Regions from separate parts of the Streptomyces sp. NPDC033221 genome, predicted to be linked through region 1. Evidence: riboswitches for the same ligand, from Rfam matches in the RefSeq annotation. Region 1 holds a riboswitch; the other holds the start of a gene.

What was found. Region 1 has a riboswitch for glycine ahead of gcvT (glycine cleavage system aminomethyltransferase GcvT). Riboswitches for the same ligand answer to the same signal wherever they lie in the genome.
Region 2: another riboswitch for glycine. It lies ahead of gcvP (aminomethyl-transferring glycine dehydrogenase); the one in region 1 lies ahead of gcvT (glycine cleavage system aminomethyltransferase GcvT).

Annotation. Positions count from the first base shown of each region.
Region 1 is NZ_JBVIQN010000007.1:280,931-284,328, forward strand. It holds gene gcvT (glycine cleavage system aminomethyltransferase GcvT) at 1-1,128, opposite strand; glycine riboswitch at 1,161-1,269, opposite strand; glycine riboswitch at 1,270-1,365, opposite strand; gene ACZ53K_RS12120 (AAA family ATPase) at 1,662-2,375, shown strand; gene ACZ53K_RS12125 (hypothetical protein) at 2,573-3,340, opposite strand.
Region 2 is NZ_JBVIQN010000029.1:9,731-13,128, reverse strand. It holds gene gcvP (aminomethyl-transferring glycine dehydrogenase) at 1-1,457, opposite strand, end outside; glycine riboswitch at 1,647-1,744, opposite strand; gene ACZ53K_RS30490 (PRC-barrel domain-containing protein) at 1,859-2,248, shown strand; partial or broken gene ACZ53K_RS30485 (DNA polymerase IV) at 2,542-3,398, opposite strand, start outside.

The sequences.
Region 1 (3,398 bases):
TCACTTCCGGCGCTTGTAGAAGGGCAGCGCCACGACCTCGTACGGCTCATGGGTGCCACGGATGTCCACCGCCACACCGGCCGTCCCGGGCGCGGCGTGCGCGGCGTCCACGTACGCCATGGCGACGGGCTTGCCGAGGGTGGGCGAGGGGGCACCCGAGGTGACCTCGCCGATCACGGCGCCGTCCGGGCCCACGACCGGGTATCCGGCGCGCGGCACGCGGCGGCCCTCGGCGATCAGACCGACCAGCTTGCGGGGCGGCCGGGTCTCGGCGCGGTCCCGGGCCGTCTCCAGGGCGGCGCGGCCCACGAAGTCGCCGCCGTTCGTCGTCTTCTCGAACTTCACGACCCGGCCCAGGCCCGCGTCGAACGGGGTGGTGCCGGTGGTCAGCTCGTGCCCGTACAGCGGCATGCCCGCCTCCAGGCGCAGCGTGTCCCGGCAGGACAGGCCGCACGGCACCAGGCCCGCGTCCTGACCGGCCGCGGTCAGCGCCTCCCAGAGGGTGACCGCGTCCGCCGGGCGGACGAACAGCTCGAAACCGTCCTCACCGGTGTATCCCGTACGGGCGATCAGCGCCGGCACGCCGGCGACGGTGCCGGGCAGCCCGGCGTAGTACTTCAGGCCGTCCAGGTCGGCGTCCGTAAGGCCCTTGAGGATGCCGCCGGACTCCGGGCCCTGCACGGCGAGCAGCGCGTACGCGTCCCGGTCGTCGCGTACCTCGGCCTCGAAGCCGCTCGCCCGCTCGGTGAGCGCATCCAGCACGACCTGGGCGTTGGAGGCGTTGGCGACGACCATGTACTCCGTCTCGCCGAGGCGGTAGACGATCAGGTCGTCCAGGATGCCGCCCTCGGCGTCACAGATCATGGTGTAGCGGGCGCGGCCGACGGCGACGCCGCCGATGTTGCCGACGAGTGCGAAGTCCAGCAGGTCGGCGGCGCGCGGTCCGGTGACGGTGATCTCGCCCATGTGCGAGAGGTCGAACAGGCCGGCGCGGGTACGGACGGCGACGTGCTCGTCACGCTCGCTGCCGTAGCGCAGCGGCATGTCCCATCCGGCGAAGTCGGTCATGGTCGCGCCGAGCGCGCGATGCGTCGCGTCCAGCGCGGTCCGGCGGGGGGCTTCGGTCATGGTGAGGGCTCCCGGGCATGGGTGACAAGACGGTCTCCCCATCTGTCATCGGAACCTGAGAGGTTCACCGGAAGGCCGTCACCGGTCCCGGTTTGCACCTTGGGTGGAGCCACACCACGGCGGCCCGCTTTTCAGATCTGCCTCGCCCGCGCGGTATCGGGGCCTGAGAGATTCAAGGGAGGACTTGCTCCTTCGGCGCCCCGCCGTGACGGCCGGGGACTCTCCCGCGCGGATTCAAGCGGCCGGTATGCAATTGGCTGAGCGTGGCACCCGTACGAGGAACGCACACGGAGCTGTGCGGTCCGGCACATGGCGCGCACATCATCGCACGGGATCGCCGGATACAGGAGCCCTGGTCGTACCGGTGTTCGCAGGGGCGTCACAACAGTGTCCGCGGACTGTACGGATCGTGCCGTTTCCTTGAAGCGCATTACCTTTTCTTGACACTCTGCGGGTAAGGGGACGGAACCACCGGACCGGGAGGGGCGATCACGGTGCACAGGCAAGCCGCATTCGCGACAAGTCCGGGAGGCGTGCCCCCGGGCTGTGTCCCGGAGCCGGCCCCGGCCGCCGTGCCGGGGCCCCGGCGGCTGCCGCTCGGGGTGGTCCGCCCCGGCCGGGCGCGGACCGCCGCGCCGGACGCGCCGGCGGTGGACGTCGTCGACCTCAGGGACGGACGCGCCCCGCGCGAGGCGGCCGAACTGCACTTCACGGCCGGTGACGTGGTGGTCGTCTCCGGCCTGCCGGGCAGCGGCAAGAGCACGCTCATGCTCCGGCTGGTGCCCGCCCACGACCAGCAGGGCGCGGTGGTGCACCGCGTGGACTCGCAGGACGTACGGGAGCGCTGGGAGCGTGGCCGGCTGCGCCGGTTCCCGTACGCGCTCTACCGGCCACTGGTCAGGGCGGCCCACTACCGGGGGCTGCGGCAGGCGCTGCGGTCGGGGCGGAGCGTGGTGGTGCACGACTGCGGGACGCTCGCGTGGGTACGTCGCTGGCTCGCGCGCGAGGCCCGGCGCGGCGGACGCGGCCTGCACCTGGTGCTGCTGGACGTACCGCCCGGGGTCGCGCTGTCCGGGCAGCGCTCACGCGGCCGCGGGGTCTCCGGTTACGCCTTCGCCCGGCACCGGCGCGCGGTACGGCGGCTGGCCGCCCGCGCCCGGGCGGCCCGGCTCCCCGCGGGCTTCACCTCGGCCGTCCTGCTGGACCGGCCCGCGGCGGGCGCGTTGCGGCGGATCGGCTTCGAGTGAGGCCGAGGCGCGGACGGCCGTACGCTCCCTGATGTCCGCGATATCCGCAATTCCCGCGATATCCGCAATTCCTGCGATAGCCGTGATGCCGGACACCTGACGGGCCGTACGGAATGTTCCGTACGGCCCGTCAGAACCGGTCCTAGCTTCGGCATATCTCCCGCATACGCGCCTCCTCCGGACGCCCCCGGGCCGATCTAAAGGCCCAGGGCCTTGAGCAGCACCGTCGGCAGCGACAGTACGGAGTTGAGCAGCGAGCCGCCGGGCTGCTTCGCCGCGTCGTCGGCCGGCCGGCCCTCGGCGGCCGGCTGCGGGGCGGCGGGCTGCTGCCGCGGCGCGTCGTCGGCCGGCTGCGGGTCGCTGGTCGGCGCCTTCGGCTGGGCCGCCGACTGGTCGTCCGCCTCGGCCGCGGGCTCGGCGGCGGGCTGGGCGGGCCGGTCGGCCGCCTGGGTGGCGGGCTGGGCGGACGGCTGCTGACGCAGGTCGCCGAGCAGCTTGTCGATGCCCAGGATCTTGAAGATGTCCGAGACGGACCGGGCCACCGAACCGGTCAGGCTCACGGCGTCGGAGGACTCTCCCGGCGCCGGGGCCCGGAACGCGGCCAGCTCGTCCACCTGCGTGCGCAGGTTCTGCGAGGCCTGGCGCAGCTGGACGGAGTCGGCCGAAGCCGACCGGTCGGAGTCCTCGTTCAGCATGTCCGCCATCCGCTGCGCGTCCGCGAGGACGGTGTCCAGGCGGGTGCGGGCGGCCCTGACCTCCACGGAGTGGCCGCGGCTGTCGGCCGACTTCTCGGCCAGCTCGGTGGAGGCGTCCGCCAGCCTGCTGATGTCGTCGACGATGATGCTCTGGTTGCGGACCGGGGGCTTGGGGCCTTCCGACGCGGCCGCGGAACCCACGGCGCCGAGGGCGAGGGCGCCGACGGTGGCGGCGCTGACGAGGGTGGCGGCGGTCCGGTGCGTTGCCATCAGGAGACGTGCCTTTCTGTAGGAACGGAACGGCAGGGCAAGATCACCCTGGAGCCAC
Region 2 (3,398 bases), on a different contig from region 1:
TCGGAACGGTGCTGGTGGAAGACCGGGTGGGTCAGGTACGTGTCGCCGCGCAGCAGCTCGCCCGGCAGCGCCTCGGCCACCGACGCGTCGAGCGACTCGACATCGCCCTGGACGCCGAAGGCGCGCCACACCGCGTGCACCTGCGCGCGTCCGGTGGTCTCGTCGCAGGCGACGCCCACCAGGTCGGCGTCGACCAGCCGCAGGTTGACCCCGGCCTCGCGGGCCGCGGCGACCGCCTCGGCGGCGCGGCCCGGCACCCGTACGGTCAGCGTGTCGAAGTACGCGCCGTGCACGACCTCGACGCCGCCGGCGCGCAGGCCCGCCGCCAGTATGGAGGCGTAGCGGTGGGTACGGCGGGCGATGGCCGCGAGGCCGTCCGGGCCGTGATACACGGCGTACATGCCCGCCATCACCGCGAGCAGCACCTGCGCGGTGCAGATGTTGCTGGTGGCCTTCTCCCGGCGGATGTGCTGCTCACGCGTCTGGAGGGCGAGCCGGTACGCCTTGTTGCCGTCGGCGTCCACCGAGACGCCCACCAGGCGGCCGGGCAGGCTGCGGGCGAACTTCTCCCGTACGGCCATGAATCCGGCGTGCGGGCCGCCGAAGCCCATCGGGACACCGAACCGCTGCGTGGTGCCGACGGCGATGTCGGCGCCCAGCTCGCCCGGCGAGGTCAGCAGGGTCAGCGCCAGCAGATCGGCGGCGACGGTGACGATCGCGCCCAGCTCGTGCACCTGCTCGATGAGGGCCCGCGGGTCCCGTACGGCGCCGGAGGCACCGGGGTACTGGAGCAGCACGCCGAAGACGCCGCGCTCGGCCACCTCCGCCGGGATGCCCTCGGACAGGTCGGCCACCACGACCTCGACGCCGGTCGGCTCGGCGCGGGTCTCGATCACCGCGACGGTCTGCGGCAGGCAGTCGGCGTCGATCAGGAAGACGCCCTGCTTGACCTTGCCGACGCGCCGCGCGAGGGCCATCGCCTCGGCGGCGGCCGTGCCCTCGTCCAGCAGGGAGGCACCGGAGGTCGGCAGGCCGGTCAGGTCGGCGACCATGGTCTGGAAATTGAGCAGCGCCTCTAGACGGCCCTGGGAGATCTCCGGCTGGTACGGGGTGTAAGCCGTGTACCAGGCAGGGTTCTCCATCACGTTGCGCAGGATCACCGGCGGGGTGAACGTGCCGTGATAGCCGAGCCCGATCATGGGAGCAAGCACCTGGTTACGGTCCGCGAGCGCCCGCAGCTCGGCCAGCACCTCGGCCTCGGAACGGCCCTGGGGCAGCCCAAGCACCTCCGCGCTCTTGATCACATCCGGTACGGCGGCCGCGGTGAGTTCGTCCAGCGATCCGAACCCGACCTGCGCGAGCATCTTGGCCTGGGCCTCCGGACCGGGGCCGATATGCCGCTGCTCGAACGGGGTACCTCGTTCCAGCTCGGTCAGGGAGATGCGATTGGTGGTCATCTGCGGGGGCCTCCTGGTCGTTTCGACCTACGCGGGGCACCACGGCGCTGGTGCCCGGACGGCCTCCCCCTCTGTCATCTCAACCTGAGAGCTTCACCGGTCCCGTACGCGGCACCGGCTTTCACCGTCGGTGAGGAGGGGCTTCCGGCGCTGTGCCCGTCCGTGGCCCGCCCTGCTTTCCAGAGTGACCTCGTCCATGCGGTACGTGAGCCTGAGAGATTCCGGGGAGGAGTTGCTCCTTCGGCGCCTCCGTCATGATCGACGAAGGACTCTCCCGCATGGGGTCTGCAGCCGTTCGCCAGCCTACCAGCGCGGCGAACGGACGTTCCTTCGAGTGGCCGGGGCATGAATTGTGCCGTTTGGTAGTTGTCACAAGGCAGTTGCGACCACTTGGAGGGACCGTGCAGACCGATATCGATCCCCGCAGCTTGATCGGCCGCAAGGCGTTCGACAAGAACGGAACCAAGATCGGCACCGTCGACGAGGTGTACCTGGACGACGCGACCGGTGAACCGGAATGGGCGGCCGTACGCACCGGGATCTTCAGCCGGGACGCGTTCGTGCCCCTGGAGCCCAGCGACCTGGTCGACGAGGCGCTGCACGTCCCCTACGACCGCAGGCTGATCAGGGATGCGCCGGACTTCGGGGTGGGCCGCCACCTCTCGCCGGAGCAGGAACTACAGCTTTACCACCACTACCGTCTGGACATCCCGGCCCCCGATCCCGTGCCCGGGTCGGACGCCGCGCCCGCCGACACGGAGTTCGGGCGGGTGGCCGGCACCGAGGACTGACCACCGGGCGGCGGAGCCACGAGGCCGCCGGGCTCCTCCTCCGGCACGCGGCTTGCCCGGCTCTCGCGGCTCGTGCGGCTCTCGCGGCTCGTGGGGCTCGTGGGGCTAGTGGGGCTCGTGAGTACGCCTGGCTCTCGGGACTCGCGATCACCGGAAACGCCGGGTCCGCCCGGCTCCCCAGGGGCGGCGTGGAGGCCAGGCCTGTCCGGCTCCCTGAAGCCGTCGGCACCGACCCCGTCCGTCGCCTTTGGCTCGCGGTCACCGGAACCGCCCGGCTCCCCTGGCTCGCGGTCGCCCGAGCCGCCCGGCCCACCGGGCAGTCCGTCCCGCCACCCGTCCGGCGGACCGCCCACCAGCGGCAGCGGCTCGCCGGGCCGCAGCGCCGGGTCCTCGACCGGGAACGTGCGGACCCGCCCGGGCCCGGTCCACGGCTGCTCGAACCGTACGGTCACCCGGCCGACGCCGCTCCCCTGCACCCACCCTGCCCCGTGGTCCTCATGCAGCACGTCAAGCCCGGGGAGCCACCGCCGGGGCCGCTCGGGCTCGTCGGCGGCCATCCGCGCGGCCTCGTCGGCCGCCCGGCGCTCCCGCTCGGCCTCCTCCTCGGCGGCCTTCTCCGTCGCCAGCTGGGCGAACAGGTCCTCCTGCGTGAAGTCCGCGAGGCCGGTCACCCCCACGCCCAGCAGCCGTACGCCGCCCGTCGTGTCCACCAGGTCCAGCAGCCGCGCCGCGGCCTCCCGCACCACGCCGGGGTCGTCCGTGGGCCCGCGCAGCGTCTCCGACCTGGTCAGCGTCGAGAAGTCGTAGTTACGCACCTTGATCACGACGGTCCTGCCGGAGCGCCCGGCGGCCCGCAGCCGCTGCACACACCGGTCGGCCAGCCGCGTCAGCTCGGCCCGCACCCGCGTCCGGTCCGTCAGGTCCACCTCGAAGGTGTCCTCGACCGATATGGATTTCGCGTCCCGCTCGGCCACCACCGGCCGCTCGTCGCGGCCCAGCGCCATCGCGTACAGCCCGGCGCCGTGCGCCTTGCCCAGCAGCCGTACCAGCTCCGCCTCGCCCGCCTCCGCCGTCTCGGCGACCGTGTGGATGCCCGACCGGCGCAGCGTCTCGGCCGTGGCCGGGCCGACGCCGGGCAGCGTGCGCACCG